2 regions of the Paenarthrobacter sp. TA1.8 genome follow, and region 1 is predicted to be linked to the other one. Evidence: predicted binding sites of a transcription regulator. Region 1 holds the regulator's gene; the other holds the start of a gene.
The links. Region 1 encodes HrcA, which represses chaperone genes, less so after heat shock. Its sites were predicted from a motif close to TTNGCACTCGNNNNNNNCGAGTGCNAA; they were not measured.
Positions count from the first base shown of each region.

Region 2: groES (co-chaperone GroES) is a predicted target of HrcA. The motif match lies at 2,927-2,953, and genes of this name have one in related genera.

Region 1 is NZ_CP184287.1:2,566,752-2,572,066, reverse strand. Features, by position in the region: gene ACNAOT_RS11850 (DUF4870 domain-containing protein) at 1-383, opposite strand, end outside; gene ACNAOT_RS11845 (DUF3097 domain-containing protein) at 506-1,357, opposite strand; gene hrcA (heat-inducible transcriptional repressor HrcA) at 1,550-2,557, shown strand; gene dnaJ (molecular chaperone DnaJ) at 2,608-3,735, shown strand; gene ACNAOT_RS11830 (16S rRNA (uracil(1498)-N(3))-methyltransferase) at 3,738-4,511, shown strand; gene ACNAOT_RS11825 (GerMN domain-containing protein) at 4,542-5,315, opposite strand, start outside.
Region 2 is NZ_CP184287.1:3,468,882-3,474,196, forward strand. Features, by position in the region: gene ACNAOT_RS16130 (helix-turn-helix domain-containing protein) at 1-618, opposite strand, end outside; gene groL (chaperonin GroEL) at 792-2,405, opposite strand; gene groES (co-chaperone GroES) at 2,490-2,786, opposite strand; gene ACNAOT_RS16145 (hypothetical protein) at 2,978-3,340, opposite strand; gene ACNAOT_RS16150 (THUMP-like domain-containing protein) at 3,408-4,637, shown strand; gene ACNAOT_RS16155 (shikimate 5-dehydrogenase) at 4,651-5,315, opposite strand, start outside.

The sequences.
Region 1 (5,315 bases):
CGGTGGGGTTGCCCGTGGTTTACGCGGATTCCCGCCGAGACGGAGAAGCACGTGAGGGCCACCCAGATAGCGGTGGCAATCACGGCGAAGATGTTGCCCACTACCGGCAGCAGCACCAGAATGTTGGCCAGCACTGCGGCGATGGTGGGAGGCAACGTGAAGTTCAGCGCCTCTTTGGATTCCTGCGCGGTGAACGGCCCGCGATCGCGGAAAATCAAGTAGATCAGAAGGGATGGCAGGCATCCCAGGATGCCGCCAAAGTGGGCCAAGGTAGCCCACTGCCTGTCCTCGCTGGCCGTCAACGGGAGTGCGTTGGCAGGCGCGCCATGGTACTGGGGCCGGCCTGCGGCGCTGCCCGGTTCTTCAGGAGCGTTATCTGCCACGGTGTCTTCCCTTTGCTGTAAAGATGCTGCGGTATTGCTGTCCCAGAATACCGGCCCCAAGGTACTTCCCGGGACCAACGCCCCGTTGACACGGTAGTTGCTGATAGCTCATGGACCGTGGCTCAAGGAACCGTCAGGAAATCGATGACTTCTTCAACGCGGCCCAGGAGAGATGCTTCAAGGTCGGCATAGGTGCGAACTGCCCCGAGTAGCCGCTGCCAGCCCAAGCCTATGTCCTCCGCGGTCTCGTGGGGCCAGCCGAAGGCCGTGAGGATTCCTGTCTTCCAATCGATCCCCCGGGGTACGGCAGGCCAAGCCTCGATGCCCAGGACCTTTGGCCGGATGGCCTGCCAGACGTCCACGTAGGGGTGGCCGACAATCAAAACGTTTCCTGCCGCTCCGGGCACCGTCATTGCCTCGGCTGCGATGCGCGACTCTTTGGACCCGGGGACAAGGTGGTCCACCAAGATGCCAAGGCGGCGACCCGGCCCGGGGTTGAAGGCAGCGATGGCCGACTTCAGGTCGTCAACGCCATGCAGTGGCTCCACGACGATGCCTTCCACGCGGAGATCGTCACCCCAGACCTTCTCGACGAGCTCGGCGTCGTGCTTTCCTTCCACCCAGACGCGGCTCGCCTTGGCCACCTGGGCACGTTGGCCCTGTACCCTCACGGATCCGGACGCTGTCCGGGTGGAAGGAGCGGCGGACGCGGCAGAGCGGGCAGCAGGAGGCATCAGCCGGATTGCCTGCCCTTCCAGTAGGAACCCGAATCCCAACTGGAACGACTTGGTCTTTCCGCGCCTGTCTTCAAGGGAGACAACGTGCATTCCTCCTGATTTCTCAACACGGGTGACTTCGCCCACCCAGCCCGACTGCACGTCTTCGAGGACCATTCCCCGCTGCACGGCCACTTCCGGCAGCTGTTTTTTGCCAGGAGCGGACAGATCCTGCGGGCCCCAATTGTCGAAAGCCAAGGGATTCCTACCTTTTGTGCTGGTTTTTGGCGCGGGCCGAAGGCGGCCGCGCGAGGTTTCAATGCTAGCAACGGGGTGGCTCATACTAGACTTGTTAGCACTTGGGCATGTTGAGTGCTAAGTGTGGTGGTCCGATTGAGATCCCGCGTTGACCGGTCGTAGGGACCAAGGCAGTCGTCAGGAGGTGGAGCAATGAGTGAGCCGCGCAAGCTTGAGGTGCTGCGTGCCATCGTTGAGGATTACGTGCATTCCAGGGAACCTGTTGGGTCGAAGGCCCTCGTGGAACGGCACCATCTTGGCGTTTCCAGTGCCACCATCAGGAACGACATGGCTGTCTTGGAAGAGGAAGGCCTCATCGCGGCGCCCCATACCAGCGCAGGCCGAATCCCAACGGACAAGGGTTACCGCTTATTCGTTGACCGCATTTCCCAGGTCAAGCCGCTTTCGGCCGCCGAGCGCAGGGCTATCCACTCGTTGCTTGAGGGCCCGGATGATGTTGATGACATCCTGGAGCGCACTGTAAGGCTTCTGTCGCAGCTGACCAACCAGGTGGCCGTGGTGCAGTATCCCCATTCCAATCGCGCGCTGGTCCGGCACGTGGAATTCGTCCTGTTGGCCCCAAAGCAGGTGCTTGTGGTCCTCATTGCGGATACGGGCAGCGTTGGGCAGAAGGTCATCGACGCCGGCTCTGACGTGAGCAACGAGGCGCTGATGCTCCTGAGGTCCCGCTTCCTCGGCAGCATCGCAGCCACCCAGATGGCTCTTTTGCCGCAGGTGCTGCCATCGGTAGTCGCCCTGTGTCCGCCGGAACTCCGCAGCTTGGCGCAGACGTTGGCTCAGGGGCTGCAATCACTCAGTGACACCAGCCGCGAAGAGCGCATCCTGATGGCAGGAACGGCCAACCTGGCCCGCTCCAATGTGGATTTCCCATTGAGCATCGGTCCCGTGCTGGAGGCACTCGAGGAACAAGTTGTCATGCTTCGGTTGTTGTCTGACATGGGGGATGATCCCCGTGGCGTCACCGTGAGCATTGGACGCGAAAATCCGTACGACGGCTTGGCTGAGGCGTCCGTCGTGGCTACCGGCTATGGCTCCGGGGCCAAGGTGGGGATTCTCGGTCCGACACGCATGGACTACCCCACCACCATGGCAGCCGTACGCGCCGTGGCCCGTTACCTTTCCCGCATTCTCGGCGGCTGAAAACCGGTCCGAGGAAACATCCGCAGTACAACAAGGAAGAGATACCGACTTTGAGCAGCCACTATGACGTTTTGGGAGTCTCGCCGGAAGCCACCGGGGAAGAGATCAAAAAGGCGTACCGCAAGTTGGCGCGGAAACTGCACCCCGACGTAAACCCCGGTGAAGATGTCGCGGAACAGTTCAAGGCCGTGACCCACGCTTACGAAGTGTTGTCCGACCCCCAGAAGCGCCGGGTCTACGATGCCACCGGCAATGAGAACGGCACCGACAACGGTTTCGGTGGCGGCTACTCCGGCCAGGGTTTCGCGTTCCAGGACATCTTCGACACCTTCTTTGGTGGCGGTGGCGGCCACGGTGGACCAGCCTCGCGTGTCCGTCGCGGCCAGGACGCACTAATCAGCGTCCGCATCGACCTGAAGGACGCCGTGTTCGGCGTCAACAAGAAGCTTGAAGTGGACACTGCCGTGGTTTGCCCCACCTGTGACGGCAGCTGCTGCCGCCCGGGCACCCACCCGGAACGCTGCGACATTTGCGGTGGCAGCGGCCAGGTACAGCGGGCTGTCCGATCCATTCTCGGTCAGGTCATGACCACCGCGCCTTGTGGTTCCTGCGAAGGCTTCGGCACGGTCATCAAGGACCCCTGCAACGAGTGCAACGGACAGGGCCGAATCCGCAGCCGCCGTTCCCTCACCATCAAGGTACCGGCAGGCGTCGCAACCGGTACGCGCATCCAGTTGTCCGGGCAGGGCGAAGCAGGTCCCGCAGGTGGTCCTGCCGGTGATCTCTATGTAGAAATCCGGGTCAACAACGATTCCATGTTCATGCGTGAAGGCGACGACCTTCATGCCACACTGAGCGTCCCCATGACGGCGGCGGCACTTGGCACCGAGCTGCAGCTGGACACCTTCGACGGCGCACAGGATATCGACGTGAAGGCCGGCACGCAGTCGGGCGAAATCATTACCCTCCGCGGCCTGGGCGTCACGCACCTCCGTGGTTACGGACGAGGCGACCTCAAGGTTCACCTGCACGTAGAGACGCCAAGCAAGCTCGACCCCGCCCAGGAAGAACTCTTGCAGCAGCTCGCCAAGCTGCGCAATGAGCAGTTCACCGAAGGAAAGCTTGTGGCAAGCGGGGGCATGTTCGCGAAGCTGCGGGACAAGCTCGGTAACCTGTAGCGGTGAGCAACCCCGTTTTCTTCACAGCCGCGGGCAGCCTCGGCCAGGTGATCCCCGGTTCCACATTCGTGCTCGAGGGTCCCGAGGCCCGGCATGCTGTAACGGTCAAACGCCTGGCCGCGGGCGAGCCCGTTGATATAGCGGACGGTTCAGGTGCGCGGCTGATAGGCACGGTGGTGGACGCCGGATCCAGCAGTTTGACCGTGAAGGCGTCTGAGGTGCTTTTCGAGGAGCAGCCGGAGGTCCGGTTGGTGCTGGTTCAGGCCCTGGCTAAAGGTGACCGCGATGAACTTGCCATCGAGACCGCCACGGAACTAGGAATTGATGCTGTCATTCCATGGCAGTCTGAGCGCGCAATCGTGCGTTGGAAGGGCGAAAGGGCTGCCAAAGCCCACGCGAAGTGGCAGTCGGTGGTCACTGCGGCCGCCAAGCAGGCGCGGCGAGCCTGGATTCCTGAGGTCCGGTCCATCGTGGATACCGCTAATTTGGCGAAGGCGGTCGAGGCCGCTGACTTGGCCATCATCCTGCATGAAGACGCCAAGAATCCCTTGCGGACTGTCCTCGAAGAGTCGGCTGCGTTGCTCAGTGACGCTGCGGGGTCACCGCGGGAGGTTCTTTTGATCGTTGGACCGGAGGGCGGAATCTCACCGCGTGAAGTAACACGGCTCAGCGACGCAGGCGCCGTAACGGCCCTGTTGGGTCATCATGTCTTGCGGTCGTCGACGGCGGGACCCGCCGCCGTCGTTCTTGCCAGTGACGTTCTGGGCCGCTGGTAACCAGCCCCGCAGGCTATCCAGCCCCGCACGCTATCCGACGTTGAACAGGCGGGTATCGGTGCTCGTTTCGATGATGGCGCCGGCTTCATCGACTTGTGAAACCCGCAACTCATACTTTCCGGTCTTCAACGTGGCGGTGAAGGTAAAAAGTCCGTATTGACCAGGTTCACCGGTCGCCTTGGTTTGACCGGTGAGCAGGCCGGTCTTTTCGCCCTTGCCGTTCTCTTGGAGGATCTGCCAGCTGACGGGCCTGGAGCTGTCGGTGCTGCGGCCGTTGAACTTGACGACGCCCGCCGGCAAGGACGTTTCTTCCTGCGGATCGATAATCCAGAGCGGCGCAACCAGGGAGGCATTCCGTTCCATGGGTTGGCCGAGCTGTACCTGCCCGAACGCCATGTAGTCCTTATGTCCATCAACCAAAATGACAACCTGGATTTGCTGGCCTGAGTTTATGAGTCCGGAGGACGAAGCTGCCGCTGTAGCCGTGTAGACCAATTGCTGGACGGCGCGATGCGCCATTCCGGCGTCGAGGTTTGAGTTGAAGGCGTCCCGCGAAATATCAACGGTGATCACATTCTTGCCCGAGATGGACGTAGCAAGACTCTCGGGGTCCTGCCACGGCGTGAAGAAGTCGTGGTCCAAGGGTTTTTCGGCCATCATGATCCGCAGTGCTGTGGTCACAGGATTTTCGTCGCTCGAAATGTCTCTGAACTCGCGGTAGAGGTAAACCTCTTCCTTGCTGCGTCCTATCCAGTACACCGGGATTTTGGTGGAAGCCTGCGTGGTCTCCAGCGGGGCGTGGCT
Region 2 (5,315 bases), 900 kb from region 1:
CACCGCACAGTAGATGATCCCGGACGGGATGGGCGAAACTTCGCCCGCGATGACCGAGACCATCACTTCATCAAGAAGTTGAAGGCCCTCATCAGGGAATCCGAGGGTGAGCCTGGCGGTTCCGACGCCGAGCTGGCCCAGCGCCATGAGGTCCTTGTCCTGGAAGTGCCGGCCGATCTCCAACGCCCGGCTGAAAATCGCAAAGCTCGCCTCCGGAGCTCCTCCGTACAGGGCACCAAGTGCCTCCGGAACCAACAGGTAGCCCTCCGCTGCAGTAGGGCTATCCAGCCCTTCCACCAGATGCTTGGCCCGGGACATCCAGCCGCTGCTGCGGGCGGGCTCACCGAGATCCATCAAGTACAGCACCAGCCACGCTGCGCAGCGTGCGGCACTATCCGTGTCGCCCAGCGTGATGAATTCGTCGTGCGCCCGGGTCAAGTAGGCCACGCCCTCGGTGTCTTTGCCCAACAGCATCGCTACGGAGGCCACCAACTCGATGTCTTGAGCAGGCAGTCCCCCTGCGGTGTCGGCGCGTGCGAGGCATTCGAAGGCATCGCTCCAGCGGTGCTCGGAGAATGCCGAGCGTCCCAGGTCCAAAGCTGTGGCAGGCATCGTCATGGCTTACCCGTCGGCGTCGATGCGCCCCGTTGACGCACCCAAGCCGCCGTATTAGCGTCAGGTTACCGCCGCCGTCGTGCGCTCACAATAGCTGAGCGACACAGGCCACGACACCACCCCGGAAACAACAGAAGCCCCGGTCAAGGTGACCGGGGCTTCTGTATAACAGGCTTTTAGTGCTGGTGGCCTGCGTGTGCGTCTTCTTCCTCAGCCGGCTTCTCGGCAACCAGGGTCTCGGTGGTGAGAACCAGGGCAGCGATGGAAGCGGCGTTGCGGAGAGCCGAACGGGTGACCTTGACGGGGTCGATCACGCCAGCGGCGATCAGGTCCTCGTACTCGCCGGACTTGGCGTTGAAGCCGTGGTTGGCTTCCAGCTCGGAAACCTTGGCAACAACCACGAAGCCATCGAAGCCGGCGTTCTGGGCGATCCAGCGCAAAGGCTGAACCAAGGCGCGGCGGACGATGCCCACAGCAGCTGCCGCGTCACCCTCCAGGGCCTTGACGGCCGGGGACTCGTCCAGCGCCTTGAGGGCGTGGATGAGAGCGGAACCGCCACCGGAAACAATGCCTTCTTCCAGGGCTGCACGCGTGGAGGAAACAGCGTCCTCGATGCGGTGCTTCTTTTCCTTCAGCTCAACCTCGGTGGCTGCGCCAACCTTGATCACGCCGATGCCGCCGGCCAGCTTGGCCAGGCGTTCCTGCAGCTTTTCCTTGTCCCAGTCGGAGTCCGTCCGGGTGAGCTCAGCACGCAGCTGCGCCACGCGGTCGGCAACGTCCTGGGCCGTGCCGGCGCCGTCAACGATGGTGGTGTTGTCCTTGGTCACCGTGATACGGCGAGCGGTACCAAGTACCTCGAGGCCAACGCTGTCCAGGGTCAGGCCGAGGTCCGGGGAAACAACCTGGGCGCCCGTGAGCGTCGCGATGTCCTGGAGCATGGCCTTGCGGCGGTCGCCGAAGCCCGGAGCCTTGACGGCAACAACGTTGAGCGTGCCGCGGATACGGTTGACGATCAGCGTGGAGAGGGCTTCGCCTTCGATGTCTTCAGCAATGATGAAGAGCGGCTTGTTGGCCTGCAGGGCCTTTTCCAGCAGCGGCAGGAAGTCCTGCAGCGAGGAGATCTTGCCCTGGTTGATCAGGATGAGGGCGTCTTCAAGAACTGCTTCCTGGCGCTCTGCGTCGGTGACGAAGTACGGGGAAAGGTAGCCCTTGTCGAACTGCATGCCCTCGGTGAGCACCAGTTCGGTCTGGGTGGTGGAAGACTCTTCAATGGTGATGACACCATCCTTGCCAACCTTGCCGAACGCTTCGGCCAGCAGTTCGCCAACCTCGTCGCTCTGCGCGGAGATGGCTGCGACGCTGGCAACCTGGGTGCCTTCGACTTCGCGGGCGTTCTCCAGGAGGCGGGCTGCGATCGCTTCGACGGAAACCTCGATGCCGCGCTTGATCTCGCCAGGAGCGGCGCCGGCAGCAACGTTGCGGAGGCCCTCCTTGACCAGGGCCTGTGCCAGCACGGTGGCCGTGGTGGTGCCGTCGCCGGCGACATCGTTGGTCTTGGTTGCTACTTCCTTGGCCAGCTGTGCGCCAAGGTTCTCGTAGGGGTCGTCAAGCTCAACTTCGCGGGCGATGGTCACACCGTCGTTGGTGATCGTGGGAGCGCCCCACTTCTTGTCCAGCACGACGTTGCGGCCGCGCGGGCCAAGCGTCACCTTGACAGTGTTGGCGAGCTTGTCGATACCGGCCTCAAGAGACCGGCGGGCAGCATCGTTAAAAGCAAGCTGCTTTGCCATGGTTGTGTCCTTTCAAGACAGAAAACCCGCACCGCTGACGGTCGGAATGATTCCAACGCGGCGGCGGTGCGGGGCTCCAGGAAGTTACTTTACGACGATCGCAAGGACGTCGCGGGCGGACAGAACGAGGTACTCGTTGCCGCCGGTCTTGACTTCGGTTCCACCGTACTTGGAGTAGATGACGACGTCGCCAACAGCTACGTCAACCGGTACGCGGTTGCCGTTGTCATCGAAACGGCCGGGGCCGATTGCAACAACTTCGCCTTCCTGCGGCTTCTCCTGTGCGGAGTCCGGAATTACCAGGCCGGAAGCCGTGGTCTGCTCTGCTTCGAGCGGGCGAACAACAATACGATCCTCAAGAGGCTTAATCGAGACCGACACTCGGACTCTCCTTTTCATGAGCTGATTCATGGACTAAGAACTAGGGTGCCGGAGCGTACAACCGTCGTCGCGGTGCCGGAAGACGCTTGGCGTGATTAGCACCCTCCGGGGGAGAGTGCTAACAAGACTCTATGTAAGCGTTAGCACTCGGTCAAGGCGAGTGCCAGAATTTCGTCATGAGTGAACCTCCGTCACCGGCCGGTGAGGTCGTCCAGATCGTAGTCCTCGCCGTCGTCATCCTCGTCCAGCGGAGCGTTGCCGCGGTTCAGATACAGCACTACGGCAGCGGCAATAGCAACGACGCCGGAGATCACCAAGGTGATGATTCCACCGGTTCTGGCGCCGCTGTAGAGTTCGCGGATGCCCCGCGCTTCCTCGGTGGCGTCGTTAACGCTCTTGCCGGCGACGGAGTAGGTGGCGGCATTGAAGGAATCCAGCGCGAAGATAATGATTAGCAGGCCGACGCAAACCACCGCGATCACTGCCCCCGCTATCAGGGCCGGACGAGCGAACTTTGTCATGGTGGAGTGATGCGGGGCTGCGTTGTCTTCCATGAAAACAACCCTATCGGGCTGATTCGCCGGTCACGTTGTCAAGCACCGCGCCGTTAGGCTTGATCCCATGCCTCACGCACCGCAGGAACAGATCGCGCCCTTGCTGACAACTGAAGGATGGGAACTTCTTGCCTCCTTGGGGCCCTACCGGGAAGCCGACTCGTTCAGCGTCAATGCCGAGCTCCGGAAAGCGGGCCACTCCCCCGAACTCGTGGCCGCGGTCCTCACGCAATCCCGCCTGCGGACACGTGCCGAGGCCAAGTTCGGCGAGTTCGCCCGGCAGATGCTTTTCACTCAAGCGGGACTGGAGCAGGCAACGCGCTTGAACGTCGCGGCCCGGCACGCCGAGCGTTTCGCGAAGGCGGGCATCCCGCACGTTGCCGACCTCGGCTGCGGCCTTGGTGCCGATTCCATGGCGATGGCTTCCATGGACATTTCGGTGACCGCCGTTGAGATGGATGAAACCACTGCCGCCTGCGCCACGATCAACCTCATGCCATTCCCGCACGCCACTGTGGTGCACTCGGATGCCACGTCCGTGGAACTGGACGGGATCGACGGTGTATGGCTGGATCCTGCCCGGCGAACCACGTCCACTTCCGGAACCAAGCGGATCTGGGACCCTGAAGCGTTCTCTCCCCCGTTGTCCTTCGTTGAACGCCTGGCAGCCACCGGCCGCGCAATCGGCGTCAAAATGGGTCCCGGCATCCCCCATGATTCCGTGCCGTCAGGCTGCGAGGCCCAATGGGTCTCAGTGGGCGGCGATGTTACCGAAGTGACCTTATGGTTCAACGCAGTGGCCCGCGCCGGCGTGCGTCGCGCAGCGCTGGTTATCGGCAGCCAAGGCGCCGCTGAAATCACCAGCGGTGCGGATTTCGACGGCGGCCCGGTAGCCGCCGTCGGACCTGTCGGGGGCTTCCTCTACGAACCCGATGGGGCGGTGATCCGGGCAGGGCTGGTGGCCGACGTCGCAGAACGCCTCGGTGGGCATCTGGTGGACGAGCACATCGCCTACATATGCGCCCCCGAGCTGCATGACACCCCGTTCGCCCGTGCCTACAAAGTGCTTGAAGTGATGCCCTACAACGTCAAGGCGCTCAAGGCATGGGTGAAGAACAACGGCGTCACGGTGCTGGATATCAAGAAGCGCGGCACGGCAGTGACCCCGGAGGAGCTGCGGAAGCAACTGCTTCCCGCCAAACCCATCAAGGGCAAGGATGCGAAAACAGCCACCTTGGTCCTCACCCGGATCGGCGAGGAAAGAGTGGCTGTTGTCGTGGAGCCAGTGACGGCCTGATGTGTCACAAGAGCTAGCGGCGGGAGAACTCCGAAGCTTCACGCACCTGCTCGGCGCTCGGACGCACGCCCGTGTATAGGACAAACTGCTCCTCGGCTTGGATAGCGATGACTTCGGCGCCCGTGATCACCTTCTTGTCGGCTCGCCGGGCAGCGGTGATGAGCGGCGTCTCCGACGGCAATGCCACGACGTCGAACACCACCTGGGCAGCGGAAATAGTGGCGTCATCGAAGGACTGGGCGGTTTCATCCGCACCTGCCATTCCCAAGGGAGTGACGTTGATGATGAGGTCCGCGGTTGAGCCGTTGACGTCGTCCTGCCATCCGAAGCCGTAGAGGTCTGCGAGCGCACGGCCGGTGCCCTCATTGCGTGCCACGATGGTCACAGCGGTGAACCCGGCGTCCCGAAGGGCTGCGGCTACGGCCTTGGCCATGCCGCCGGCACCGCGGAGCAGCACCGTGTGGCTGCTGGGAACCTGGTGGTCCTTCAGGAGCCGGGCGATCGCGATGTAGTCCGTGTTGTAGGCGGTGAGGACACCGTGGTTATTGACGATGGTATTCACCGAATCAATGGCTTTGGCCGACGGGTCCATGACGTCAACCAGCGGGATGACGGCTTCCTTGTACGGCATGGACACCGCGGCGCCCCGGATCGGGAGGCCGCGGATGCCCGCTACCG